DNA from 3 places in the Marinibacterium sp. SX1 genome. Region 3 is predicted to be linked to each of the others. Evidence: riboswitches for the same ligand, from Rfam matches in the RefSeq annotation. Region 3 holds a riboswitch; each other region holds the start of a gene.

Region 1 (3,269 bases), on a different replicon from region 3:
TCCGTGCCCAGATGGCTGTAGCTGAGATCCTCGTCGAACTCGGACGCCTCGTTCACCTGCAGGATCTCGGAACACAGGTTCGACATGGCAATCCGCCCCGCGATCGGGTTGGCGCGGTTCACCGTGTCTTCGAACATGATGTAGGGATAGCCGCTTTCGAACTGGATCTCGGCCAGCGTCTGGAAGAACGCCCGCGCGTTGATCTTCTTCTTGCGGATCCGCTTGTCGTCGACCATCTCGTCGTATTTCTCGGTCACCGCGATGTCCGAGAACGGCACGCCATAGACCTTTTCCACGTCATGCGGCGAGAACAGGTACATGTCCTCGTTTTTCTTGGCGAGCTCAAAGGTCACATCCGGGATCACCACGCCGAGGCTCAGCGTCTTGATGCGGATCTTCTCGTCGGCATTCTCGCGCTTGGTGTCGAGGAACCGCAGGATGTCCGGGTGGTGGGCGTTCAGGTACACCGCCCCGGCGCCCTGACGCGCACCCAGCTGGTTGGCATAGGAAAAGCTGTCTTCGAGCAGTTTCATCACCGGGATCACGCCCGAGGATTGGTTCTCGATCCCCTTGATGGGGGCGCCGTGCTCGCGGATGTTGGTCAGCATCAGGGCCACGCCGCCGCCGCGTTTGCTGAGCTGCAGGGCCGAGTTGATGCCCCGCCCGATGCTCTCCATGTTGTCTTCCAGCCGCAGCAGGAAACACGAGATCAGCTCGCCGCGCGAGGCCTTGCCGGCGTTCAGGAAGGTCGGCGTGGCGGGCTGGAAGCGGCCGGAGATGATCTCTTCCATGTAGGCCATCGCCTGCGCCTCGTCGCCGCGCGCCAGTGCGAGCGAGACCATGACGACACGGTCTTCATAGCGTTCGAGATAGCGCTGCCCGTCGCGGGTCTTGAGCGTGTAGGAGGTGTAATACTTGAACGCGCCGAGGAAGGTCGGGAAGCGGAACTTGCGGGCATAGGCCGCGTCCCAGATCTTGCGCTGGAAGTTGCGCGAGTACTGGTCAAGGACCTCGGCCTCGTAATAGCCCTCTTCGACCAGGTAACCGAGCTTTTCGTCCAGCGAATGGAAGAACACGGTGTTCTGGTTCACGTGCTGCAGGAAATACTGCCGCGCGGCCATGCGGTCGGCGTCGAACCGGATGCGCCCCTCGTCGTCGTAGAGGTTCAGCATGGCGTTGAGCGCGTGGTAGTCGAGCCCCGACGCCGATGCGTCGTCCTTCAGGCCGTGGTCAAGCATTGCGTCCTCCAGAACGTCTGCAATCCCGCACGCAGGCGGGTGATGTCGGTGTCGGTACCGGCCAGCTCGAACCGGTACAGCATGGGCACGTCGCACTTGCGGGCAATGACCTCGCCCGCAAGCCCGTAGGTGGCGCCGAAATTGCGGTTGCCGCCGGCGATGACCCCGCGCAGCAGGCGGCGGCGGGCCGGATCGTTGAGGAACTGGATCACCTGTTTCGCCACCGCGCCGCGGCCCTGGCCGTCGGCATAGGTGGGCGTGATCAGCACAAAGGGGTCGGCAGGGGCGGGCATCGGGTCGCCCTCGTCCAGGGGGATCCGGTCGGCCGGCAGGCCAAGCGCCTGCACGAACCGCGCCGTGTTCCCCGACCGCGAGGAATAATAGACCAGCCCGCCCAAGGGATCAGGCCAGCCGGCCGATCAGGTCGGGGCGGAACCCGGCCCAGTGGTCTTCGCCGGCGATCACGACGGGCGCCTGGCGATAGCCCAGCTCGGTCACGCGGGTCATCGCGGCATCGTCCTGGGTCAGGTCGATGACCTCGAAATCGAGGCCCCGTGCTTCGAGCGCGCGCGTGGTGGCCGTGCACTGAACGCAGGCCGGTTTCGAATAGACGGTGATGGTCATCCCATGTCCCTTCTGGGCCGGCTCGGGGCACGGGGGACACGCAAGGCAACGGCAAGCCCGGGGCCGGCCGTCCTGTCACGCATCCCGCGGCCCTCCGCCGACGGTCGTCGTTGTCCTCGCCCTGGCAGGTTTCCTGACTTGCGGCTCGGCGCTCGGCTGGCCTTCCCGGGGGGTGCCGGTGGCATGTCAGCGTCGCTTGCCGCTTACAGTTGCGGGGGCAGTACCGGCTTGGGCTGTCCGGACCTGATCCATCGGGCCGCACCGGTTTCCCTCTTAGCCCGAGACGTGAATCACGGGCACCAAAGCAACTCTATATTGGGGTTTGCGGGGTGGGGATGTCAATATGTAGTTGTCGGTGAATGGGCCGTCCCGTGGCCCTATCGCCTGATCTGCGGCAATGGTGCTCACGCCGCCGATGCAAGGCATGGCCCGGCCCGGGGCCGTGTCCGGCCGGGCCGGCAGGCTGCCCGAATGCGCGAAGCAGGCGCGGGATGCAACCCTTTCCGGCCGCGTGGAACCGGCGAAAGCCATGGCGCGCGGAATGACCGCGGGGAAAGCCGGCGGAACGGGCATCGGGGGGAATTGACCCGGTTTTGCCGGACCAGTAAGAGATACGTTATAACATATCATCACAGGCCCGCGAGGTGTCCCCGTGGTTGCCGGTTCCAGGGCCGGCCCATCCGGCGCCAGCCCCGCCAATCCCCTTGCCCCGTTCCCCGGGGCCGTCGAAAAGGACACGCCCCATGATCCGATCGCTCCTGGCCACAAGCGCCGCCCTTGCCCTGCTGGCCGGCCCGCTGACCGCCCAGCCCGACGACACGCTCGACGTGGTCGCCCAGTTCGAGATCCAGTCGCCCGAACCCTCGACCAGCGGTTACATCTTCACCCGCATGGGCATCGCCGAAACCCTGGTGAACGCCGATTCCCAGGGCAACCTGACCCCCGGCCTGGCCACCGGCTGGCAGGTGTCAGCAGACGGGCTGACCTGGTCCTTCACATTGCGCGACGGGGTTGTCTTTCACGACGGCACGCCGATGACCGCCGACACCGTGCTGAACGCGCTGGAGATCGCCCGCGCCAAGCCCGGCCCGCTGAACGACCTGCCGATCACCGGCATCGCGGCGGGCGACGGCACGATCGACGTCACCCTGTCCGAACCGCTGGCCGCCTTCCCGGCCTACCTGGCCTATTTCCGCTACCAGATCCTGGCGCCGGACTCCTACGGCCCAGATGGCGCGGGCGTGGCGGTGATCGGCACCGGGCCCTATCGGATCACCGCGATGGAGCCGCCGCTCAGCCTGGATGCCACGGCATTCGACGGCTATTGGGGCGCCGCGCCGCATATCGCCGACGTGACCTATTCGGGGGTCAGCCGGGTCGAGACCCGCGCGTTGATGGCGGAATCGG
Region 2 (3,269 bases), 500 kb from region 3:
CCCAGCCGATGGTCGCCCAGCTTTTCTCGAAATCATTCATGATGTTGGTGCCTCCCGCCGCTTCGATCAGCGCGTTGGGCATGGCATAGCGCCCGGCGGTGAAAGGCGTTTCCTCGCCGCTGTCATAGACGAAAACACGCGGCGCGTGGTCCAGCGCCGGCAGCTCGGCCAGGTAGGCCGCCAGCTCTGCCCTGTAGCCATCGACCAGCGCCTGCGCCCGGTCCGGCACGCCGAAAATCGCGCCGAGGTTCAGCAGGTCGTTGTACATGTCGTCCATGCTGGCCGCGGGCTTGTCCATGATATGGGTGCAACTTTCGGTCAGCTCGTAGACCTGGATGCCGAAGGGGGCCAGCGTCTCGGGCGTGACCTCGCCGCCGACACGCATGCCGTAGTTCCAGCCGGCAAAGTAGAAATCGGCCCCGGCGCCGACCAGCACCTCCTTGGACGGGTATTTCTCGGCCAGTTCGGGCAGCGCGCCGATGCCCGCGCGCATGTCCTCGTCGATCTTGTTCCAGCCGTTGATGCCGGTAAAGCCGACCATGCGGTCGGTCAGATCCAGGGCCAGCATCATCTCGGTCAGGTTGACGTCGTTCGACACGGCGGCGGCGGGCGGCGCGTCAAAGGTGACCTGGCGGTCGCAGCTCTGGACGGTGACGGGGTCGGCCAGGGCCGGCGCGGCGGCACAGAGCGCCAGCGTGGTGATCAGGTGTTTCATGGATCGGGTCTTTCGCAATCAGAGATGGAAGGTCAGGTGGGCTTTGCCACCCGGGTCGAGCGACCGGCGCTGCACGCGCACGCCGAAGGCCCGGGCGATCAGGTCTTCGGTCAGCACGGTGTCGGGCCGGCCACAGGCCAGCATCCGGCCGCCGGCCAGCAGCAGCACCTCGTCGGCCAGGTCGGCCGCCAGGTTGATGTCATGCAGGCTGGTCACGATGGTCGGGCCCAGGCCGCGCAGCAGCGCCAGCAGTTCCAGCTGGTGGCGGATGTCGAGATGGTTGGTCGGCTCGTCCAGGATCAGCAGGCGCGGTTCCTGGGCCAGGGCCCGGGCGACCATGACCCGCTGCCGTTCGCCACCCGAGAGCGATCCGAACAGGCGGTGGGTAAAGGCCGCCAGGCCCAGCCGGGCCAGCACGTCGCGGACGATGGCCGCATCCCTCTCGCCGCCGCTGGCGCTGGCCGACAGGTGCGGCGTGCGGCCCAGGGCCACGATCTCCCCCACGGTCAGGGCGAAATCGGTCGGCTGTTCCTGCAGCACGACGGCCACCGACCGGGCGACCTGGCGCGCCGATTGCGCCCAGATGTCACCCCCGTCCAGAAGCACCCGGCCCGCCCGGGGGCGCAGGTAACGATAGAGCAGGCGCAGAAGCGTCGACTTGCCCGCGCCGTTGGGCCCGATGACGGCCAGGATGCGCCCGGCCCCGATCTCGAAGCTGGTCGGCTGCAACAGGGTCAGCCCGCGTTTCGGCCCCCAGGTCAGGCCCTCGGCCCGCAGGGCGGCGGCCTCAGGGGCGGGGCGGGGTGAGGAGCCGGGCGGGGCGCCGGGCGACACGGGGCCCGGGCCGGGTGGTCGGGGGATTGTTTGGGTCATGATCGTTGCGCCCTCCGCGCGACCGCGGGGAGAGCCGGATATCCATCACACCTGTCGGCTGTCGCCGTCTTGCCATGTCGGACCTCCTGCCGGGGCACCCCGCCCGGTCAAAGTTGATGTCACGATGGCAGGTCTCCTGACTTGCGGGTCACGGCTTGCCCGAGCCTTCCCGGCCATGGCTGGCCAGTGGGTCTCTCGGGGTCGCTCGCCGCCTACAGTTGCGGGGGCAGTCACGGATTTGGCCCGGGGGCCGCACCGTATTCCCTTTTCATCCCGGAAAAGCACTCCCCGGGAAACCATCGCCGGCACTAGACCGGGCGGCAGCGGAATGGTCAAGCGCCAAGCGGTGGCGCCTCGCCCCCGCCCACCGACAGGCGCGCACCGCCCGGCCAGGGGCCGGGGACGTGCAAGCGATCTGGGCGGCAGGGCACGGGCTGGCATGGTGGTGGGAATCTCGCGGCTCAAAATGATATGTTATAACGTAACACTTATCTTGCCGAAATGGCCGGGTCAATTCCCCTTTGACTGTCCCCCGCGCCTTCTCCTGCCCGCCCCATCGGCCATTCGCCATCGCCATGCCGGCCAAGGCGTCAGCGGACCCCGCATGGGGGCCCGCTGGCCGTTTCATTCGGATCAGAACGGCATGTTCCAGCGCAGCGCGCCGCCGTAATCGCGTTCATTGCCCGTCAGGTGCCCAAAGGCCGACAGGTCGAACGACCCGCCCCCGGCGGCCAGGATGGTCACCCCGGCCGACAGGTCGAACTGCGTGCTGTCGATCTCGCTGCGCCAGTCGAACGGAGCCACCCCGCTCGACGCCCCGGCCAGCCGCGCGCTTGCGTCAAAGGACGTGTTGCCCAGGAATTGGGTCACCGCCAGCACGGCATTGGGCCGGATCTCGGTGCCCCGTGCCGTCACAAAGCTGCCCCCGACCTCCAGCCCCGGGCGCAGGTAGGCAAAGGTCTCGGCCGCCGTATCGATGGCCAGCGCCGTGCCCGACCCGCTCTCGGTGTAGGAACTCTCGCCGAAATGGGCGAGCCCCAGGTCCATCCGCGGCTTGAGGAACCAGCCGCCCTGGTCGAACGTATAGCCCGCGCGCAGCTGGGCGCCCGACACCCATTGGTCCTGGTCACCGCTGGCCACATCGGCCCCGGCCACCCGCCGGTTGTCGAAACGGCCATGGCCCGCATGGATCGCCGCGCCGAATTCCCAGCGGTCGACGAACCGCTTGACCGACAGCCCGCCGGAAAAGGTATCACCCTCGCTGGTCGCACCGGTATCGGTCGTCAGGCTGGTGGAATCGTAGGCCAGCGCCCCGCCCAGGGCGAGACCGTTGTCGAGCAGCATCTGCCCCCCGGCCGTGATCCGCAGCCCGTCCTGGTCAAAGCCCGAGGCGCCGCCGGTGGCATCGCGTTCGAACCGGTTGACCCCCAGGGTCACATAGGCGCATTGGCCGTCCTCGGCCCAGACATTGCCCTGGCCCTCGTGCGGACAGCTGAACAGCCCGTCGGCAAAGCGCAGCGTGCGGTAGAGCCGGGCAACGCCGTTGCTGGTGGCCAGCTCCGGGCTGAGCCCGTTCATCGCCACGGCGTAATCCTCGTGGCTGGCCACTTCGATCAGGGTCTGGGCCAGGCCGTCTTCCAGCTCGCCCTGCTGGTAGAGCGCGTTGAAATAGCTGGTCAGC
Region 3 (3,269 bases):
GGTGGCGCACCCGTCCGCCCACGGCCTGCACCAAAAGGCGCATCGGCTTGCCCGTCACCGCCGCATAGCCCTTGACCCGAAGGATGTTCTGCTCGGCCGCCAGCCGCTCGATCCGGGCCACCAGCGTCGCCGGGTCGTCCAGCTCGGGCAGCTCGACCACGATCGAATCGAAATCCTCGTGGTCATGTTCGGGCACCCCGTCGTGATGGCTGGGCCGTGCGTCCAGATCGTCTTCGGCCGCCGCTTCCAGCCCCAGGATCACCCGCGGATCGACCGCACCCTCGGCCACCTCGACCACCGGCAGCACCCGCGGCGCCTCGGCCGCGATCACCGCCCGGGCCTTTTCGATGCCCTCGGGCCCGGCCAGGTCGGGCTTGGTCAGCAGCACGATGTCGGCACAGGCGATCTGGTCTTCAAAGACTTCGGACAGCGGGGTTTCGTGGTCGATGCTGTCATCGGCCAGCCGCTGGGCATCCACCGCCGCCACGTCGGGGGCAAAGCGCCCGGCCGCCACGGCCTCGGCATCGGCCAGGGCGATCACCCCGTCCACGGTCACCCGCGACTTGATCGCCGGCCAGTCGAAGGCCTTGAGCAGCGGTTTCGGCAGGGCCAGGCCGCTGGTTTCGATCAGGATGTGCTCGGGCGCCGGATCCAGCGCCATCAGCGCCTCGATCGTCGGGATGAAATCATCGGCCACGGTGCAGCAGATGCAGCCGTTGGCCAGCTCCAGGATGTTCTCGGCCGGGCATTCCGGGATGGCGCAGCCCTTCAGGATCTCGCCGTCGACACCGACATCGCCGAACTCGTTGACCACCACGGCCAGCCGCTTGCCGCCCGGGTTCTGCATCAGGTGGCGGATCAGCGTGGTCTTGCCGGATCCGAGGAAGCCCGTGACGATCGTGACGGGCAGTTTCTCAAGGGTGGTCGTGCTCATTCGGGCAGCTCCAGGGGGGGAATGCGGGCAATGCAGTTCTTGCGGAAGTGGACCGGCCGGTCGCGCCAGGGCACCAGGCCGTTTTCGGTTTCGAGATAGCGGCTCGCGCCGTCGACGATCACCCCGACCGAGGCGTCGCCGGCATCGAGGTTGCCATAGACATAGGTCCAGCGTTTCGGCCCGCCGCGCAGGGCGACGGAACAGCCGTGGTCGCAGTTCGACAGGCAATCGACGGCCTTCAGCCGCACGCCGTCGGGCAGGCCGGCCTGTTGCAACGCCGCATGCAGCCGGACCCCGGGGCGGTCGGCATCGTCCTCGATGGCCAGGCCCATCCGGCATTTCGTGCAGATCAGCAGATCCACCGGGTCGGGGGTGTCCGGGGTGGCACTGTCGTCCATCGCGTCCTCGCAGCATTGCGGGGGGGCAGGGCCGGGACCGCTGGCAAGCAAGCCCGCCACCGGCACACCCCGTCCGGTTACGTCGTTCCTTGCTGGCAGGTCTCCCGGCTTGCGGATGCCAGGGGCGCCTTGTCGGCACATCCCTGCCGGTCAGCCTGCCTTCCCGATCTCTCAGTGGCATTCGGCCGACCTCTCCGGTCACGGTCGCGGGGGCGGCTGCGCTTCGGAACGGGCCTCACGGCCGTGCCCCTATCGCATTCCCTTTTCACCTGTCCTAAGACAGGCACCAGCAGGGCGCGACCTTTAAGGGGTGCCCGGAACTTGTCAAGCGGCGGAGCGGAGGCAGCGGTCATGGCAACGCGGAACGACGGGCCGGAACAGGCCGTTTCGGCGGGCGGACCGGCGGGGGGACAGTCGGGGGCGCAGGCAGGCGCAGGCGCGGGGACCGAGGCCGAAGCAGAGGCGGGCGCGCAGGCCGTGACGCAGACGCGCGCTCGGGCGGAGGGAAGGACCGGGGCAGAGCCGGGCACGCAAGCGGGGGCGAAGACCGAGGCACAGGTTGGGGTGCAGGCAAGGGCAGGGGCACAGGCGGGCGCAGATATGAGCGCGCAGGCACGGGCCGAGGCAGAGCCGGGCGCAGAGGTCGGCGTGAACACGGGCAAACAGGCCGGTACACAGGCAGGTCCGGGCGTCGGACTGGTGGTCTGGGATTTCGACGGCGTGCTCAATGCCAATATCCGCGACGGCCGGTTTGTCTGGGCCGATGACCTTGGCCCCGACCTGGGCATTGATGCCGCGGCCTTTTCGGATTTCGTCTTTGCGTCGGGGCGGATGCGTGATGTCGTCTCGGGGCGGATCGACCTGTTGGACGTTGTCGGGCCCTGGCTGGCCGAGCAGGGTCATGCCATCGCCGCGGCGGATTTCCTCGACTACTGGTGGCGCAAGGACGCCCATCCCGATGCCCAGGTCCTGTCCTGGCTCGATGCGCTGGCGCAGGGCGCCGGCCACGGGGGGACCCTGCGCCAGGTCATCGGCACCAACAACGAAGGCCACCGCGCGGCCTATATCGAAGGCACGATGGGCTTTGCCGGCCGGGTCGAGCGGGTCTTTGCCTCTGGCCGGATGGGCGTGGCCAAGCCCGATGCCGGGTTCTTCGAACAGATCAGCGACTGGGCCGGGCTGGCGCCGGAACACATCCTGCTGATCGACGATACCGCCCGCAATATCGAGGCCGCCCGGGCGCTTGGCTGGCAGGCCTTCCATTTCACCCCGCAGAGCCGGTCCGCCCTGCCGGGGCGGCTGGGGCTGGGCGATGGGGCGGGGCCGGATGATGGGGCGGGGCCGGATATTGGAATGGGGCCGGATATTGGAATGGGGTCGGATATTGGAATGGGGCCGGATAATGGAACCGGGCCGGACGATGAAGAGGGGCCGGGTGGTGGAACAATTTCGCGCCCTGAGGCCGGGCGGGGCAATGGAATGCGGCCGGACGATGTGACAGGGCCGGGCGATCTGTCTGGCGCGGGCCATGGGACCGGTCCGAACGGCGTGACAGGCCGGGGTCACGGCCGGAACGAGGGACAGTGACATGCCGGCGCTGATGATCCAGGGCACCGGGTCCAACGTGGGCAAATCCATGCTGGTCGCCGGGCTGTGCCGGGCGGCCCGGGCGCGGGGCCTGAGCGTGGCGCCCTTCAAGCCGCAGAACATGTCGAACAATGCCGCCGTCACCGCCGATGGGGGCGAGATCGGCCGGGCCCAGGCGCTGCAGGCCCAGGCCTGCGGGCTGGAACCGGTGACCGACATGAACCCGGTGCTGCTGAAGCCCGAAAGTGATGTCGGGGCCCAGGTCGTGGTGCAGGGGCGGCGGCTGACGACCACCCGGGCGGCCGATTACGCCGCGCTCAAGCCCCGGCTGATGGGCGCGGTCCTGGACA

What was found. A riboswitch is a leader RNA that binds a small molecule or an ion and turns the genes downstream of it on or off. The one in region 3 is predicted to bind cobalamin.
Region 1: it holds a riboswitch for cobalamin, as region 3 does, so the genes downstream of both, nrdH (glutaredoxin-like protein NrdH) here and ACK3BB_RS07530 (DUF1636 family protein) in region 3, are expected to answer to the same signal.
Region 2: it holds a riboswitch for cobalamin, as region 3 does, so the genes downstream of both, ACK3BB_RS05465 (ABC transporter ATP-binding protein) here and ACK3BB_RS07530 (DUF1636 family protein) in region 3, are expected to answer to the same signal.

Annotation. Positions count from the first base shown of each region.
Region 1 is NZ_CP177148.1:88,276-91,544, forward strand. It holds gene nrdE (class 1b ribonucleoside-diphosphate reductase subunit alpha) at 1-1,238, opposite strand, end outside; gene nrdI (class Ib ribonucleoside-diphosphate reductase assembly flavoprotein NrdI) at 1,220-1,636, opposite strand; gene nrdH (glutaredoxin-like protein NrdH) at 1,641-1,862, opposite strand; cobalamin riboswitch at 1,969-2,181, opposite strand; gene ACK3BB_RS24845 (ABC transporter substrate-binding protein) at 2,606-3,269, shown strand, end outside.
Region 2 is NZ_CP177144.1:1,202,477-1,205,745, reverse strand. It holds gene ACK3BB_RS05470 (ABC transporter substrate-binding protein) at 1-715, opposite strand, end outside; gene ACK3BB_RS05465 (ABC transporter ATP-binding protein) at 734-1,588, opposite strand; cobalamin riboswitch at 1,698-1,904, opposite strand; gene ACK3BB_RS05460 (hypothetical protein) at 2,222-3,269, opposite strand, start outside.
Region 3 is NZ_CP177144.1:1,706,178-1,709,446, forward strand. It holds gene cobW (cobalamin biosynthesis protein CobW) at 1-934, opposite strand, end outside; gene ACK3BB_RS07530 (DUF1636 family protein) at 931-1,332, opposite strand; cobalamin riboswitch at 1,410-1,638, opposite strand; gene ACK3BB_RS07535 (HAD family hydrolase) at 1,933-2,919, shown strand; gene ACK3BB_RS07540 (cobyric acid synthase) at 2,921-3,269, shown strand, end outside.